DNA from 4 places in the Kocuria sediminis genome. Region 4 is predicted to be linked to each of the others. Evidence: riboswitches for the same ligand, from Rfam matches in the RefSeq annotation. Region 4 holds a riboswitch; each other region holds the start of a gene.

The links. Region 4 has a riboswitch for S-adenosylmethionine ahead of GMA12_RS11030 (bifunctional o-acetylhomoserine/o-acetylserine sulfhydrylase). Riboswitches for the same ligand answer to the same signal wherever they lie in the genome.
Region 1: another riboswitch for S-adenosylmethionine. It lies ahead of GMA12_RS16680 (acyl-CoA dehydrogenase family protein); the one in region 4 lies ahead of GMA12_RS11030 (bifunctional o-acetylhomoserine/o-acetylserine sulfhydrylase).
Region 2: another riboswitch for S-adenosylmethionine. It lies ahead of GMA12_RS15790 (O-acetylhomoserine aminocarboxypropyltransferase/cysteine synthase family protein); the one in region 4 lies ahead of GMA12_RS11030 (bifunctional o-acetylhomoserine/o-acetylserine sulfhydrylase).
Region 3: another riboswitch for S-adenosylmethionine. It lies ahead of GMA12_RS14670 (O-acetylhomoserine aminocarboxypropyltransferase/cysteine synthase family protein); the one in region 4 lies ahead of GMA12_RS11030 (bifunctional o-acetylhomoserine/o-acetylserine sulfhydrylase).

What each region holds. Positions count from the first base shown of each region.
Region 1 is NZ_WOGU01000019.1:11,359-15,720, forward strand. It holds gene GMA12_RS16670 (thiazole synthase) at 1-696, shown strand, start outside; gene moeB (molybdopterin-synthase adenylyltransferase MoeB) at 693-1,874, shown strand; SAM riboswitch class I at 2,021-2,115, shown strand; gene GMA12_RS16680 (acyl-CoA dehydrogenase family protein) at 2,230-3,564, shown strand; gene GMA12_RS16685 (MFS transporter) at 3,568-4,362, shown strand, end outside.
Region 2 is NZ_WOGU01000015.1:65,415-69,776, forward strand. It holds gene GMA12_RS15780 (SLC13 family permease) at 1-2, shown strand, start outside; gene GMA12_RS15785 (tartrate dehydrogenase) at 81-1,163, opposite strand; SAM riboswitch class I at 1,293-1,391, shown strand; gene GMA12_RS15790 (O-acetylhomoserine aminocarboxypropyltransferase/cysteine synthase family protein) at 1,473-2,816, shown strand; gene GMA12_RS15795 (CoA-binding protein) at 2,813-3,307, shown strand; gene GMA12_RS15800 (OsmC family protein) at 3,401-3,922, opposite strand; gene GMA12_RS15805 (alanine/glycine:cation symporter family protein) at 4,010-4,362, opposite strand, start outside.
Region 3 is NZ_WOGU01000013.1:20,900-25,261, reverse strand. It holds gene GMA12_RS14680 (thiamine pyrophosphate-dependent enzyme) at 1-699, opposite strand, end outside; gene GMA12_RS14675 (Lrp/AsnC family transcriptional regulator) at 940-1,392, shown strand; SAM riboswitch class IV at 1,542-1,674, shown strand; gene GMA12_RS14670 (O-acetylhomoserine aminocarboxypropyltransferase/cysteine synthase family protein) at 1,690-3,018, shown strand; gene GMA12_RS14665 (cystathionine gamma-synthase) at 3,027-4,217, shown strand; gene GMA12_RS14660 (sulfurtransferase) at 4,241-4,362, shown strand, end outside.
Region 4 is NZ_WOGU01000008.1:121,397-125,758, reverse strand. It holds gene GMA12_RS11045 (S9 family peptidase) at 1-615, opposite strand, end outside; gene GMA12_RS11040 (CPBP family intramembrane glutamic endopeptidase) at 720-1,499, shown strand; gene GMA12_RS11035 (VOC family protein) at 1,537-2,175, opposite strand; SAM riboswitch class IV at 2,317-2,432, shown strand; gene GMA12_RS11030 (bifunctional o-acetylhomoserine/o-acetylserine sulfhydrylase) at 2,511-3,902, shown strand; gene metX (homoserine O-acetyltransferase MetX) at 3,899-4,362, shown strand, end outside.

The DNA.
Region 1 (4,362 bases), on a different contig from region 4:
CACGGCGACTCGCTGTTCGCGATGCTCGAGCGCAGCGGCATCCGGATCCTGCCCAACACCGCCGGCTGCTACACCGCCCGGGACGCCCTGCTCACCGCCGAGCTCGGCCGCGAGGCCCTGGAGACCGACTGGGTCAAGCTCGAGGTCATCGCCGACGAGGACACCCTGCTGCCCGACGTGGTGGAGCTGCTCGACGCCACCGAGCAGCTCGTGGCCCGCGGCTTCCGGGTCTTCGCCTACACCTCCGACGACCCGGCCGTGGCCCGCCGCCTGGAGGACCTCGGCGCGGCCGCGGTGATGCCCCTGGGCGCACCGATCGGTACCGGGCTGGGGATCCTCAACCCGCACAACATCGAGCTCATCGCCTCCCGGGCCTCGGTGCCGGTGGTGCTCGACGCCGGGATCGGCACCGCCTCCGAGGCCGCCCTGGCCATGGAGCTGGGCTGCGACGCCGTGCTGCTGGCCAGCGCCGTGACCCGCGCGCAGGACCCGGTGGCCATGGCCACCGCGATGCGCCACGCCGTGGCCGCCGGGCGGCTGGCCGCCGGCGCCGGGCGGATCCCGGCCCGCCGGCACGCCCAGGCGTCCTCGCCGATGGCCGGGCGGATCGCCACGGACATGTCCGACGCCGGGCCGGCCGCCGGCCCGGCGGACGTCCCGCGCGGGGACTGGGCGCCCGTGGGGCAGCGGCCGTGAGCCCGCTGCCCCCGCTCGTGGAGCCCGGCCCCGAGCTGACCCGGGCGGAGCTCGAGCGCTACGCCCGGCACCTGACCCTGCCCGGGATCGGCCCGCTCGGCCAGCGCCGGCTCGGCAACGCCCGGGTGCTCGTGGTCGGCGCCGGCGGACTGGGCGCCCCGGCCCTGCAGTACCTCGCCGCGGCCGGCGTGGGGACGCTGGGCATCGTCGACGACGACGTCGTGGCGGTCTCCAACCTGCAGCGCCAGGTGGTGCACCGCACCGCCGACGTCGGCCGGCCCAAGACGGACTCCGCCGCGGAGGCCGTGACCGCGCTCAACCCGCTCGTGCGGGTGCGCACCCACCCCTGCCGGCTCAGCGCGGACAACGCCCTGCAGATCCTGAGCCAGTACGACCTCGTCCTGGACGGCGCGGACAACTTCGCGACCCGCTACGTGGTGAGCGACGCCGCCGCCCTGACCGGGATCCCCTGCGTGTGGGGCTCCATCCTGCGCTTCGAGGGACAGGTCAGCGTCTTCTGGGCCGGCCACGGGCCCACCTACCGGGACCTCTATCCCGAGGCGCCGCCGGACGGGGAGGCCCCCAGCTGCGCCGAGGGCGGGGTCTTCGGCATGCTCCCCGCCACCGTGGGCGCGGTGATGGTCACCGAGGCCGTCAAGCTGATCACCGGCACCGGCGAGCCCCTGCTCGGGCGGGTGCTGCTGCACGACGCCCTGGCCATGACCTGGCGCGAGATGCGCCTGACCCCGGACCCGGACGCCGCCCCGGTCACCGCCGTCGCCGAGCCCGAGGCCGTCCGCCCGCCGCCCGGCGGCGGGGCCGCGCCCGCCGAGACGGTCGGGGCGGCCGAGCTGGCCCGGCTGCTCGAACGGCGGGCGCGCGGGGAGGCGGCCTTCGTGCTGGTCGACGTGCGGGAGGACTGGGAGCGGCAGCTCCTGGCGATCCCCGGTGCCGTGCCGGTGCCGCTCCAGCAGCTGCTGGACCGGGGGCCGGACGCCCTGCCGCCGGAGGCCCGCGGCGCGGACCTCGTGCTGCACTGCAAGGCCGGCGCCCGCTCGGCGAAAGCCCTGGCCGCGCTGCGCCCCTTCTACGCCGGGCGGGAGGAGCGGATCCGCCACCTCGAGGGCGGGGTGCTGTCCTGGGCGGAGCAGGTGGAGCCGGACCGGCCTCGATACTGAGCCGGTCCACGGCTCTCCCCGTGTTCCGGCCGGGTCCCTACACCACCCGGGAGGAGATGACCGTGTGTGACGTCCCCGTGACGGACGATGACATGGGACGGTCATCAGGTGGCTCCGCACCCCGGCTCTCTGGTGCGATGTCGTGCGTCCCATTCAGAGCGGCCGAGAGATCTGGCTCGACGACGCCGCAGCAACCCGTCCTTCGCAGGGGTCAGGGTGCTAAGGCCAGAACCGATGGAGATCCCGGATCTGCAGTTGCCCCGTGACCTCGGCGCCCCGGCGCTGTCGTGACCGGGCCCGCCCCTGGCGCGACTGGACGGCCGGCACTCCTCGGTGCGACCGAGAGGACCACCGCATGACCCGCACCACGGACGAGAGGACCCCCACCCGTCCCGGCGCCGGCACGAACTCCGCCGGCCTGCCGGGCGACTACGCCGGGCTGACGGAGCACTTCGGGCCGCTGTTCGCCGAGATCGCCGCCGGCTCCCTGGACCGGGACCTCCGGCGCGCGCTGCCCTACGAGGAGGTCGGCCGGCTGGACCGGGCCGGGTTCGGCGCCCTGCGCGTCCCGGCGGCCCACGGCGGTCCCGGGGTCAGCATCGAGGACTTCACCCGGCTGCTGGTCGACCTGGCCGAGGCCGACTCCAACATCGCCCACCTCTACCGCTCCCACGCCGGCTTCGTGGAGTCCCTGCGCTTCCTGCCCCGGGAGATCCAGGACGTCTGGTATCCGCGGGTGCTGGCCGGGGCCACCGTCGGCAACGCCTCCACGGAGAAGGGCGGCAACGCCCTCGGCACGCTGAACACCGTGCTGCGCCGCACCGCGGAGGGGTGGGAGATCACCGGCCGGAAGTTCTACGCCACCGGCTCGATCTTCTGCGACTACACCCGCGTCTCGGCCGCCCTCGACGGCCGGGACGGGCGCCGCTTCGCCGTCGTCGCCACGGACGCCCCGGGGGTCACGCTCGAGGACGACTGGGACGGCTTCGGGCAGAAGCTCACCGGCACCGGCACCGCGGTCTTCGACCGCGTGCGGGTCCCGGACGACGCCGTGCTGGACCGGACCGCCGGCAGCGCGGAGGCCGTCCACGAGGCCGCCTTCTTCCAGCTCGTGCTGCTGGCCGTGCTGGCCGGCATCGCCCGCGCCGCCCGGCGGGACGCCGCGGAGACCGTCGCCGGCCGCCGGCGGACCTTCAACACCGGGCTCGGGCTGCCGTTCCGCGAGGACCCGCTGATCCAGGAGGCCACCGGCCGGATCTCCGCCAAGGCCTTCGCCGCCGAGGCCGCCGTGCTGCACGCCGCCCGCGCCCTGGACGCCGGGATCGCCGCCGCCGCGGCCGCCGGCGCCGACCGGCCGGAGTTCCCCGGAACCCTCCCGGCGGCGCTGCACGAGTCCGAGATCGCCGTGGAGCACGCCCAGGTCACCGTGCCGGAACTGGCGCTCGGCGCGGCCCAGGACCTGTTCCTCACCGTGGGCGCCTCCGCCACGTCCACGGCCAAGGGCCTGGACCGGCACTGGCGCAACGCCCAGACCGTGGCCACCCACAACCCGATCGCCTTCCGCGCCCGCGCCCTCGGCGACTACCTCATCAACGGCACCCTGCCGGAGGGCCTGAACGCCATCGGCGACGCCAGGACCAATGCCACTGCCGACGCCACTGCCGACGCCGACCGAACCCCAGGAGCCTGACGCATGACCACCACGACCACGACCACGGCCGCGGCCGCCGCGGGACGCACCAGCGTCGTCCACGGCAAGAAGCGCGTCCTGGCCTCGGCCTTCGCCGGCACCACCATCGAGTGGTACGACTTCTACCTCTACGGCACCGCCGCCGCACTGGTCTTCAACGTCCAGTTCTTCCCCATGGCCACCGAGCTCGGCGGCATCGTCGCCTCCTTCGCCACCCTCGCGGTCGGGGTGATCGCCCGGCCCCTGGGCGGGATCGTCGCCGGTCACCTGGGCGACCGGATCGGCCGCAAGGCCCTGCTGGTGGCCTCCCTGCTGCTCATGGGCGTGGCCTCCACCCTGATCGGCCTGCTGCCGACCTACGAGGTGATCGGCTGGTGGGCGGTCGTCGGGCTCGTCGTCCTGCGCATCCTGCAGGGCCTGTCCGCCGGCGCCGAGTGGGGCGGGTCCGCGCTGCTGAGCGTGGAGCACTCCCCGGCCCGGCACCGCGGGTTCTTCGGGTCCTTCACCCAGATCGGCTCCTCGGCCGGCATGCTGCTGGCCACCGGGGCGTTCTTCGTCGTGCAGCACGTCATGAGCGAGGAGCAGTTCGCCGCCTACGGCTGGCGCATCCCCTTCCTGCTCTCGGCCCTGCTGGTGGCGGTCGGGCTGTGGATCCGCCTCGGCGTGGCCGACGCCCCGGAGTTCCTGGAGCACCGGGCCTCGGGCAACGTGGCCGCGGCACCCCTGCGGGAGCTGCTGCTCCACCACCGCCGCCCGCTGCTGGTCACGATCGGCCTGCGCCTGGCCCAGAACGCCGTC
Region 2 (4,362 bases), on a different contig from region 4:
GAGCCGGACCGCGGCCCGGTTCCGCCGGGCGGGGGGCTCCGCCGGACCGGTCCGCGGGTCCTGGGCCGCACGACTCTGGGCTACGGGGTCAAGGCCCGGGGGGCCGTGGTGCAGCGGGCCAGCACGGCCTGCGTGAACTCCTCGGTGCTCGCCGTGCCGCCCAGGTCCCCGGTCAGGGTGCCGCCGGCCATGGCCTGCTCGAAGGCCGACTCGAGGTGCCGGGCCGCCTCCTCCTCGCCCAGGTGATCCAGCATCATGGCCGCGGCCCACATCGTGCCCACCGGGTTCGCGATCCCCTGCCCCGCGATGTCGGGGGCGGAGCCGTGCACCGGCTCGAACATGGACGGGTGGGTCTTCTCCGGGTTCAGGTTGGCGCTGGGCGCCACCCCGATGGAGCCCGCGACCCCGGCCGCGAGGTCGGAGAGGATGTCGCCGAAGAGGTTGGGGGCCACGACCACGTCGACGCTGCGCGGCTTGAGCACCATCCGGGCGGCCAGCGCGTCGATGAGCACCTTCTCGACCGTCACGCCCGGGTGCTCGGCGACCGTGGCCTCCACGACCTCGTCCCAGAACGGCATGGTGTGGATGATCCCGTTGGACTTCGTCGCCGAGATGAGCCGGCCGGAGCGCCCCTGGGCCAGCTCGGCCGCGTAGCGGGCGATCCGGGTCACCCCCGCCCGGGTGAACACGGACTCCTGGACAGCCATCTCCTCGGGCCGGCCCCGGTAGATGCGGCCGCCGACCTCCGAGTACTCCCCCTCGATGTTCTCGCGGACGACGACCAGGTCCAGCTCGTCGAGCCCGCGCAGCGGCGAGGTGACGCCGGGCAGGATCCGGATCGGCCGGAGGTTGACGTACTGGTGGAACTCCCGGCGGATCGGGATCAGCAGCCCCCACAGGGTCACGTCGTCGGGGATGTCCGGGTCGCCGATCGCGCCGAGCAGGACGCCGTCCCCGGAGGCCAGCTGCTCGATGCCGTCGGCCGGCATCATCCTCCCGTGCGCCCGGTAGTGGTCCGAGCCCCAGTCCCGCTCGCGCCAGCGCACGGTGAAGCCGTGCGCGCCCGCCAGGGCGTCGACGCAGCGCAGCGCGGCCGGCATGACCTCCTGGCCGATGCCGTCGCCGGCGATGACGTCGATGGTGTACTGCCGTGTGCCGGTCACAGGATTCCTCCGCAGCGTCGTCGGGACCGCGGAGGCGGCTGCGCTCCACGACTGGTGCCGAGCATAGCCCGCCGGGGCCTCCCCGGGGCCCGGCTGGCGCTCCGGCACCCGGAGCCGCAGAATGGAGGGCAGCCATCCCGAGCGGCCGAGAGACCTGGATCGACGACGCCGCAGCAACCGTGGTCGACGTCGCAGACCGCACGGTGCTACCGCCAGGACCGATGGAGCAGCGCACTCCCGGCACCCCCGCCGGGACACCTCTCCGCCCGGGACCGACCAGCGGCACCACTCGCACGAGGAGTCCTTCCCATGGCCGACCACCAGTTCGGGTTCCGCACCCGCGCCCTGCACGCCGGGGGCACCCCCGACGCCGAGCACGGCGCCCGCGCGGTCCCGATCTACCAGACCAGCTCGTTCGTCTTCAAGGACGCCGACGACGCCGCCAACCTGTTCGCCCTGCAGAAGTACGGCAACATCTACTCCCGCATCGGCAACCCCACCGTCGCCGCGTTCGAGGAGCGCATCGCCTCCCTGGAGGGCGGCATCGGCGCCGTGGCCACCGCCTCCGGGATGGCCGCCGAGTTCCTGACCTTCGCCGCGCTCGCCCAGGCGGGCGACCACCTCGTGGCGGCCGGGCAGCTCTACGGCGGGACCGTCACCCAGCTCGACGTCACGCTGCGCCGCTTCGGCGTGGACACCACGTTCGTGCACGGCACGGACCCGGAGGACTACCGGGCGGCGCTGCGGCCGAACACCAAGGCCGTCTACACCGAGGTCGTCGCGAACCCCTCCGGGGAGGTCGCCGATCTCGAGGGCCTGGCGGCCGTGGCCCACGTCGCCGGCATCCCGCTCGTGGTGGACGCCACGATGACCCCGCCGTACCTGATCCGTCCGATGGAGCACGGCGCGGACATCGTCATCCACTCGGCCACCAAGTTCCTGGGCGGCCACGGCACCACGCTGGGCGGCGTCGTCGTCGAGTCCGGGCGCTTCGACTGGGGCAACGGGAACTTCCCGTCCATGACCGAGCCCGTCCCCTCCTACAACAACGTCTCCTGGTGGGAGAACTTCGGCGAGTACGGCTTCCTGACCAAGCTGCGCTCGGAGCAGCTGCGGGACATCGGCCCGGCGCTGTCCCCGCAGTCGGCGTGGAACCTGCTGCAGGGCGTCGAGACGCTGCCGCAGCGGATGGACGCCCACCTGGCCAACGCCGCGGCGGTGGCGCAGTGGCTGGCGGAGGACCCGCGGGTCTCCTACGTCAACTACGCGGGGCTGCCCGGCCACCCCCACCACGAGCGGGCCCGGAAGTACCTGCCGCTGGGCGTGGGCTCCGTCTTCTCGTTCGGCGTGACGGCCACCGGCGAGCTCACCGGGCGGCAGGTCGGCGAGCGGTTCATCGAGAACCTGCAGCTGGCCAGCCACCTCGCCAACATCGGCGACGCCCGCACCCTCGTGCTGCACCCGGCCTCCACCACGCACCAGCAGCTCAGTCCCGAGCAGCTGGAGGTGGGCGGGGTGTCCGAGGACCTCATCCGCATCTCCGTGGGCATCGAGGACGCCGAGGACATCCTCTGGGACCTCGACCAGGCCCTCTCCGCGGCCACCGGGCTCGCCCGGACGTCCGCCCCGACCGTCGAAGGAGCACTCCGATGACCGCCGAGACCCGCACCTGGCAGGGCCCCAGCGCCCCCGAGCGGCTGAACCTGCTGCGCGGCACGGAGTCGATCGCCATCGTGGGGGCCTCCGACAAGCCCTCCCGCGCCTCCTACTTCGTCGCCACCTACCTGCTGTCCTCCTCGCCGTACCGGGTGTACTTCGTCAACCCGGTGCTGCGGGAGATCATGGGCCGGCCCGTCTATCCGTCCCTGGCGGACCTGCCGGAGACCCCCGACCTCGTCGACGCCTTCCGGCGCCACGACGACCTGCCCGGCGTGGCGCGCGACGCCGTGGCCGTCGGCGCGAAGACCCTGTGGCTGCAGCTGGGCTCCTGGCACGAGGAGGCCGCCCGGATCGCCGAGGAGGGAGGGCTCGACGTGGTGATGGACCGCTGCCTGAAGATCGAGCACGCCCGCTTCCACGGCGGCCTCCACCTGGCCGGCTTCAACACCGGGGTCATCTCGGCGAAGCGTCAGGTCCTGTCCTGACAGGTCCCGTCCCGGGACCTCCTGTCCCGGGACGCGCGACGGCCCCGGAAGCCTGGTGCTTCCGGGGCCGTCGCCGTCCCGAGGGGCGGGTCGCTACACGCGCTCGAGGACGAACGTCACGTCGGCCTTCAGGCTCTGGCTCACCACGCAGTACCGCTCCGTGGCGCGCGCGAGGCGCTCCAGGGCGGTGTCGTCGAGGTCGGCGTCCACCCGGGCGGTGACCACGACGTCCTGGACGCCGACGGGCACGGAGCGGTCGACGCCCAGGGTGCCGCGGGCGTCGAACATGCCGTCGGCGGTCAGCTCGGCCGAGCGCACCTCCACGCCCATGGCGGTGGCGACGCTGCGCAGCGTCACCCCGGCGCAGGCCAGGAGCGCGTCGAGGAGCATGTCCCCGGAGCAGGCGTCGCTGCCGTCGCCGCCGGTGGCGGCGTGCGGGCCGCCGCGCACGGGGCCGGCCCAGGTGTCCACCGTGCAGGTCAGGCCGGGGTCCCGGAAGTCCCCGTGGGAGTGCAGGGGCGTGCGGGCCGCCTCGGGCTCCGCCCGGTAGCGGTCCTTGAGCGGCGCCTGGAGCTGTCGGAGTTCCGCGGCGGTCATCTGGGTTCGAGATTCCATGCTGTCACTGTAGAGCGTCCGGCGCGGACGGCACCATGCGGTGCATCCGCGCCGGACAGGCTCAGCGGATCGGCTCGGTGGATCGGCTCAGCGGACGCGCTGGGCCGCCAGGTCGTCCCAGTACGCGCGGGTGGTCACCACGTCGGTGCCGTCCCACGCCCCGAGCCCGGACAGCCCGGGGACGTCGCCGCTGTGGAACACCGGCTCCAGCCCCTGCCTGCGCTGGGCCTCGTAGTTCTTGAGCACCCGCACGGCCACCCCGGCCAGCAGCACCAGGGCCACGAGGTTGATCGTGGCCATGAAGGCCATGAACAGGTCGGCGAGGGACCAGACGAGGTCCAGCGCGAGCACGGCACCGGCGAAGACGAAGACCAGCACCAGCACGCGGTAGCCCGCCATGACGGCCCTCGAGCCGCTGAGGAAGCGGATGTTGGACTCGC
Region 3 (4,362 bases), on a different contig from region 4:
CGACTGCTGGGACAGGGGCACGGAGATCGCGTAGCCGTTGTTCTGCACGAAGAACACGACCGGCAGCTTGAACACGGCGGCGAAGTTCAGGGCCTCGTGGAAGTCGCCCTCGCTCGTGGCGCCGTCGCCGCACATGGCCAGGACCACGGTGTCCTCACCGCGCAGCTTCGCGGCGTGGGCCACGCCCACCGCGTGCAGCAGCTGGGTGGTCAGCGGGGTCGACTGGATGCCGACGTGGTGCTCGTGGGGGTCGTAGCCGCCGTGCCACTCGCCGCGGAAGATCGACATCACGTCCATGGGCCGCACGCCCCTGGTCATCACGGCCACGGTGTCCCGGTAGGTGGGGAACAGCCAGTCGCCCTCCCGCAGGCACAGGGCCGCGGCCACCTGGCAGGCCTCCTGCCCGTGGCTGGAGGGATAGACGGCCATCCGGCCCTGGCGCACCAGCGCGGAGTTCTGGTCGTTGACCCGGCGGCCGACCACCAGCTTCTCGTAGGCGCCCAGCAGCACGTCCCCGGCGGGCAGCGGGTACTCGTGGCCGGGCTCGGTGCCCTGCTCCTCGGCCGGCAGCAGGCGGCCGGCGGGGTCCACCATCCGGATCTCGCCGCGGGCCGGGAGCATGTACTGCTCCGGTGTGATGCCGAAGGTCTGGGAGGCCCGGAGGATCGGGTCCTCGGGGGTCTCGACGGTCTGGCTCATGGTGTCCCCTCGGTCGGTCCCCGGTCCGGGCGCGGACGCGGGGAGGCGGGAAGGCCGCTGAAGTTCTGTCCGCCCAGTATGAGAAGGATGAGCGGTTCGTATCCAGGCGCGCGGGAAAGTCCAGAATCCTGCGGGCGGCGGTGCCGTCTCCGTGGACGAAATGTTTTACTGTGGCGTGGGACACACGCATTCGTCCGACACCGCTTCCCGCCCTCCCACCCCACCCCGAAGGAGCCCGCCGTGCCCTCGACCCCCGTCCCGCTGGACGAGACCGACCGGAAGATCCTCGCCGAGCTCTCCCGGGACGCCCGGCAGTCGGTGACCGCGATCGCGGCGGCCGTGCACGTCTCCCGCGCCCACGCCTACGCCCGCATCAACCGGCTGCGCGACGAGGGGGTGATCCTGCGCTTCAGCACCGTGATCGACCCGGTGCGCGCCGGGCTGCAGGCCTCGGCCTACGTGACGCTGAAGCTCCAGCAGAACACCTGGCGGGAGCTGTGCGGGCAGCTGCAGGCCATCCCGGCCGTGCACCACATCGCCCTGGTGGGCGGGAACTTCGACGTCATGCTGCTGGTGCGCGCCGTGGACACGGTGCACCTGCGGCAGGTGATCTTCGAGCACATCCAGCAGCTGCCCGGCGTGGTGGACACCCAGACGTTCCTGATCTTCGAGGACATCGACACCCGGGCGTAACCCGCCGCGGCACCGGGTGCGCGGGACGCCACCGGGGGTGATCGCAAGGGCGTCACAGGATGCGTCGCGAGCGGCGTCACGATCCGTCACGGACGTCATCTTCGGTCGTGGAGCGGCGCCGGCCCGCCCCGCGCATACTGTGGTCCCAGCTTCACGAGACGCGACTGCCAAGCTCCGACTGGGTCGCGCACCAACCCCATGCTCACCGGGTGGTTCGGATGAGGAAGCGGCCTGCATCCCCGTTGCCGCGCAGCGGGTGACCGGTGCGGGTAAGAGCAAGTGCACAGGAGCCGCGCCATGTCCCTCCCCGTGACCGACCTGGACCTCTCGACCCGGCAGATCCACGCCGGCGCCGACCACGACCCCGGGCAGCGCACCCTCACGGTGCCGATCTACCAGAGCGCCGCCTTCGAGTTCCCGGACTACGAGGCCGCCCGGCAGATGTTCGCCCAGACCCGGGCGGGCTTCACCTACACCCGCACCGGCAACCCGACGGTCGCCGTGCTCGAGCAGCGGATCAGCGACCTCGAGGGTGGGGTGGGCGCCGTGGCCACCGGCTCCGGGCAGTCCGCGGTGGCCGTGGCGCTGCTGGCCCTGCTCGGGCAGGGGGAGGACAGGCACCTGGTCGCCTCCGAGAAGCTCTACGGCGGGACCGTGGACCTGCTCACCGACTCGCTGGCTGACCACGGCGTCGAGGTCGACTTCGTGGACCCCACCGTCCCCGGCGCCTGGGCCGCGGCCGTGCGCCCCGACACCCGCGCCTTCCTGCTCGAGTCCATCGGCAACCCGCTGGCCACGCTGCCGGACCTGCCCGGGATCGCCGACGTCGCCCGGGCGGCCCGGGTGCCCGTCGTCGTCGACAACACCCTCGCCTCCCCGGCGCTGTACCGGCCGCTGGAGAAGGGCGCGGACGTCGTGGTGCACTCGGCCACCAAGTTCCTCGGCGGCCACGGCAACGCCCTCGCCGGGGCGGTCGTGGACGGCGGGACGTTCGACTGGTCCGCGCAGCCGGCGCGGTGGCCGCAGTTCACCCGCGCCCGCGCCCGCTGGGGCGGGCAGAGCCTGCTCGACAAGTGCGCCGGGGCCAGCCCCTACCTGCACCTGGTTCGGGCCAAGTACGTGCACGACCTCGGCACCACGCTCTCCCCGTTCAACGCCAGCCAGATCCTGCAGGGCACCGAGACCCTCGACCTGCGGGTGGCCCGGCACACGGCCTCGGCACTGGCCGTGGCCGAGTTCCTCGCCGATCACCCCGCCGTCGCGCGCGTGCACCACCCCGGGCTGCCGGGGGACCCCGGGGCCGGGATCGCGGCCCGGGACTTCCCCCGCGGCACCGGCTCCGTGTTCTCCTTCGACCTCGCCGCCCCGGACGCCGCCGTGGGGCCCTTCATCGACGGGCTGCGGCTGTTCAAGCTGGTCGCCAACATCGGCGACACCCGCAGCCTCGTGGCCCACCCGGCCGCGATGACCCACTGCCGGCTCACGCCCGAGCAGCGCCGGGCGGGCGGGATCGCCGAGACCACCATCCGGCTCTCGATCGGCCTCGAGGCCCCGCAGGACCTCGTGGCCGACCTCGGCCAGGCCCTCGACGCCGTGCCCGAGACCGTTCCGACCCTCCGGAAGTGAGCCCCACCATGACTCGGACCGTCACCACCCGCCGACGCGGCTTCACCACCACCGCCGTCCACGCCGGCCAGCAGCCCGACCCGCTGACCGGGGCCGTCATCCCGCCGGTCTACCAGACCTCCACCTTCGCCCAGGACGGGATCAACGTCCTGCGCGCCGGCCACGAGTACAGCCGCGGCTCGAACCCCACGCGCAACGGCTTCGAGGAGCAGCTCGCGGCCCTGGAGCACGGCGATCGCGCGTTCGCCTTCGCCTCCGGGATCGCCGCCGAGGACGCGCTGCTGCGGGCGGTGCTGCGCCCGGGCGAGCACGTGGTGCTCGGCGCCGACGGCTACGGCGGCACCAACCGGCTGATCACCCGGGTGCTCGCCCCGTGGGGGATCGGCCACACGCCCGTGGAGATCACCGACCTCGACGCCGTCCGCGCCGCGGTCCGCCCCGGGGACACCGCGGTCCTGTGGCTGGAGACGCCCTCCAACCCGCTGCTCGGCATCGCCGACGTCGCGGCCTGGGCGGAGCTGGCCCGGGAGGCGGGGGCGCTGCTCGTGGTGGACAACACCTTCGCGTCCCCGTACCTGCAGAACCCGCTGCTGCTCGGCGCCCACGCCGTGGTGCACTCCACCACCAAGTACATCGGCGGGCACTCCGACGTCCTCGGCGGGGCCGTGGTCGTCGGAGCCGCCGCCTGGCGCGGCGCGCCGCTCGCGGAGACGGTCGGCTTCCAGCAGTTCGCCGCCGGCGCCGTGGCCGGGCCCCAGGACTCCTACCTGGCCGCCCGCGGGCTCAAGACCCTGAGCCTGCGCATGGAGCGCCACCAGGAGAACGCCCAGCGGATCGCCGAGTGGCTGCTGGAGCGCCCGGAGGTGTCCCGGGTGCTCTACCCCGGGCTGCCCGAGCACCCCGGCCACGCGCTCGCCGCGACGCAGATGCGCGGGTCCGGCGGCATGGTCTCCTTCCGCCTCGCCGGGGGAGAGGCTGCGGCCCGCGCGGTGGCCGAGGGCACGCGGCTGTACTCGCTGTCCGTGAGCCTGGGCGGGGTCGAGTCCCTGATCTGCTATCCGTCGGAGATGACGCACGCCTCGGTCCGGGGCACCCCGCTGGCGGTGCCCACCGACCTCGTGCGGCTGTCGGTGGGGATCGAGGACGTCGAGGACCAGCTGGAGGACCTCGAACGGGCGCTCACGGGCGCGGCCTCGTAGCCCGAGGCGCTACCCTGGCCCGCATGAGCACCGGCACCCCGCACTCCGAGACGTTCCTCGAGCTGCCCGGGCCCGTGGTGGGCACCGGGTGGCTGGCCGGCCACCTCGGCGACCCCCGGCTCGTGCTGGTGGACGCGAGCTCCAC
Region 4 (4,362 bases):
GTAGTACACCGCGCGGGCGTCGGGGGTGAGGAAGGACCCGTAGAAGGTGCCGGGGATCTCGTCGGCGAGCAGCGCCCCGGTGGTGAGGTCGCGCACGCGCAGGGTGAACCGCTCGTCCCCGGTGACGTCCTCGGCCCAGGCCAGCAGCTCCCCGTCCTCGGAGACGTCGAAGCTGCCGAGGGAGTAGAAGTCGTGCTGCGCGGACTCGGCGTTGGCGTCGAGCAGCACCTGCTCGCCCGCCATGGGGGTGCCGGGCTCGACGACGGGCGGGGTCCAGTCCGCGAGGACGTCCCCGGTGGTCGTGGCCGGGACCCGGCAGAACACCTGGTGCGCGCCGCCCTCGACCGTGCGGGAGAAGTACCACCAGTCCCCGCGCCGGTTCGGCACCGACAGGTCGGTCTCCTGGGTGCGGCCCTTGATCTCCCCGAAGATCGACTCCCGCAGCCCGGCCAGGTGGGCCGTGCGGGCCTCCGCGTACTCGTTCTCCGCGGTGAGATGGGCGACCACCTCCGGGGACTCCTTCGCCCGCATCCACTCGTAGGGGTCGGAGAACACGTGGCCGTGGAAGGTGCGCTCGGCGGGGTGCCGGCGGATCTGCGGGGGAAGAGCTGTCATGTGCCCATCCTAGGGAAGGCGCCCCGTCCGCCGCTGGCCGGACCGGGCCCGCGGCGCTGACGGGCGGGCCCGGCGGCCGGCCCGGGCGGTGCCAGAATGGCCGCATGAGCACCCCCGCGCACCTCGCCCCGCGACCGCCGGCCTTCGGCTCCACCCGCGCCGACCTGTGGATGCAGGTGGTCCTGGTGCTGGGGGTCTCCCTGGGCGCCTCGGCGCTCTACGCGGTGCTCTCCCTGGCCGAGCAGCTCGCCCGCGGCCCGCTCTCGGAGGCGCAGGCGACGATGAACCCGCCGCTGAGCCCGCAGCCGCTGCTCGACCTGCTGCGCCAGCTCACGGGCATCGGCCTGGACCTGGTCCCGGTGCTGCTGGCCCTGTACCTGCTCGCCGGATCCGCGGGCGCACTCGGCACGGTGCGGCGGCGGATCGGGCTCGACGCCCGGATGCCGGTCCCGGACCTCGGGCTGGGCACCGTCCTGTTCCTCGTCATGGGCCTGGGCACCCTGGCCCTCTACGCGGCCGGGCGCGCCCTGGGGCTCACCGCGCAGGTGACGACGTCCGGGCTGGCCGAGCACTGGTGGACGGTGCCGGTGCTGCTGCTCTCCGCGCTGCGCCACGCCCTGGTCGAGGAGGTGGTGGTGGTCGCGTTCCTCACCGACCGGCTCACCCGCATCGGCTGGCGCTGGCCGGTGGTGCTGGCGGTCACGGCGCTGTTCCGCGGCAGCTACCACCTGTACCAGGGCATCGGGCCGTTCCTCGGCAACGTGGTGATGGGCCTGGTCTTCGCCGAGCTCTACCGGCGCACCGGGCGGGTGATGCCCCTCGTCGTCGCGCACTTCCTGCTGGACGCCGTGGGCTTCCTGGGCGTCGGCCGGCTGCTCGGCTGAGGCGGGCCCGGCGTGGGAGCCCGCCCCGGCCGGCGGCTCAGATGGTGACGAGCCCGTCGGGGGTGCTGAAGGACACCGAGAGCAGACCGGGCGTGCCCTCCGGGTAGCGCCACTCCACCTCCAGGTCCTCGAGGGCGGTCTCCACGGGCGCGCCCAGCCACTCGGCCACCCGCTCGGGCGCCCCGGCGATGCACATCCCCGCGAGCCCCACGTCGGTGATCCGGGCCTGGGACGGGTGCATCTCCGGGGCCGAGTCGAAGTGCACCATGAACGGCAGCTGGGGGTCGGCGATCAGGCCCTTGACGCCGATCTGGCGCCACTCCAGGCACCGGCCGTCCGGGAACACCCGGTGGCCGGGCACCGCGTGGCGGCCCAGGCGCTGCTCGAAGGGCGCGAGGTCCTCGACCTCGACGACCCAGCCCAGCCAGCCGCCGCCGGCCTCCGAGCGGGCGCGCACGGCCCGGCCGAACGGGGCCTTCTCCGCCGCGGGGTGCTCGAGGACCTCGACGACCTCGACGTACTGGTGGTTGGTGAGGGGGAGGATCATGTTGCGGGTGCCGAAACGGGGGTGCACCCCGCCCTTGACCGGCTCGATCCCGAGCTGGTCGGCAATGCGCTCGGTGGTGGCGGCGAGGCCCTCCGGGCGGCAGGCGTAGGACACGTGGTCGACTCTCATGGGCTCATCGTGGCACCGTGTGACTTTCGTCTCCAAATCGGCCCCCGCCGGGGCGGTCCCCGGCCCGTCCGGCCCGTGCGCGGGACGCTCGCCGCGCCCCGGCTTGACGCCGTGTCGCCCGAATCCGGAGAATGTCGTCCAGGTCATGAGCGCCAGCGTCCAAGCCCCAGCTAGCTGGCCGGCAACCCTCCACCGCGGTGGGGTGCCCTGGGTGAAGACCGGGCTCCTCGCGACCGGCGAGCGAGCAAGCGCGGGTCCTCGGTGCCCGGCCGTCGCACGGCAGCACCACCACGGTCGGACACCGGACCCCTGACACCCGCAAGGAGTCTCCCGGCATGTCCGAGTCCACTGCTTCCACGACCGACCGCCCCGCGACCGCGCTGCCCACCCCGGAGCACCCGGCCGGCTGGTCGTTCGAGACCCAGCAGATCCACGCCGGCCAGCGCCCCGATCCGGTCACCGGCTCCCGCGCCCTGCCCATCCACCAGAGCACGTCCTTCGTCTTCCCCGACGCCCAGGCCGCCGCGGACCGCTTCGCGCTCGCGGAGCTGGGGCCCATCTACACCCGCATCGGCAACCCGACCACGGAGGTCGTGGAGAACCGCATCAGCGCCCTGGAGGGCGGGGTGGGGGCCCTGATGCTCAGCGCCGGGCAGTCGGCCACGACCTTCGCGGTGCTCAACCTCGCCGGGGCGGGGGACCACGTGGTGGCCAGCCCGAGCCTGTACGGCGGGACGTACAACCTCTTCAAGTTCACGCTGCCCAAGCTGGGCATCGAGACCACCTTCGTGACCGACCCGGACGACCCGGAGGCGTGGCGGCGGGCGGTGCGGCCGAACACCAAGGCGTTCTTCGCCGAGACCATCCCGAACCCGCGCAACGACGTCCTCGACATCGAGACGGTCTCCGGGATCGCCCACGAGCACGAGGTCCCGCTCATCGTGGACAACACGGTGGCGACCCCCTACCTCGTCCAGCCGTTCCGCTGGGGCGCGGACATCGTGGTGCACTCGGCCACGAAGTTCCTCGGCGGGCACGGCACCGCGCTCGGCGGTGTGATCGTGGACTCCGGCGCGTTCGACTTCGGCCGGTACCCGGAGCGCTTCCCCGGCTTCAACCAGCCCGACGAGTCCTACGGCGGGCTGGTCTACGCCCAGGCCCTCGGCGCGGAGGGCGCGTTCGGGGTCAACCTCTCCTACATCCTCAAGGCCCGGGTGCAGCTGCTGCGCGACCTCGGCTCGGCGATCTCCCCGTTCAACGCGTTCCTCATCGAGCAGGGCATCGAGACGCTGTCGCTGCGCATGGAGCGCCACGTGGCCAACGCCGGGGAGGTGGCCCGCTGGCTGGAGGCGCGCGAGGACGTGCGCTCGGTGAGCTGGGCGGGGCTGGAGTCCTCGCCCTGGCACGACCGGGCGCGCAAGTACGCGCCCCGCGGCGCCGGGTCGGTCCTCGGGTTCGTCCTCGAGGGCGGCCGGGCGGCCGGGGCGGCGTTCGTGGACGCCCTGACGCTGCACTCCAACGTGGCGAACATCGGCGACGTCCGCTCCCTGGTGATCCATCCCGCGTCCACCACCCACAGCCAGCTGCTGCCCGAGGAACAGCTCGCGGCGGGCGTGGAGCCCGGCTTCGTGCGCCTGTCCGTGGGGCTGGAGAACGTCAAGGACATCCTGGCGGACCTGGAGCAGGGCTTCGCCGCGGCCGCGGCCGTGGCCGGAGGGCAGGGGTGAGCGTGACGGTGCTGCGCGGTGCCGGCGCGGACGTGCGCGAGGACGGCGTGCCGCGGCACGCCGAGATCGGCACGCTGGAGCTGGAGTCCGGCTTCCGGCTGCCGGAGGTCCGGATCGCCTACGAGACCTGGGGCGTGCTCGCCCCGGACGGCTCCAACGCCGTGCTCGTGGAGCACGCCCTGACCGGGGACACCCACGTGGCCGCCGGGCGGGCCCGGCCCGGGGCCCCGGAGGCGCAGCGGCGCGCCGCCGAGAGCGGCGGCTGGTGGGACGGGCTGGTCGGCCCCGGCGCCGCCATCGACACGGACCGCTACTTCGTGGTGTGCGCCAACATCGTGGGCGGCTGCTACGGCTCCACCGGGCCGTCCACCCCGGCCCCGGCCGAGGTGGACCCCGAGCGCCGGCCCTGGGGCTCCCGCTTCCCCCTGGTCACCGTGCGCGACTCCGTGCACGCGGAGGC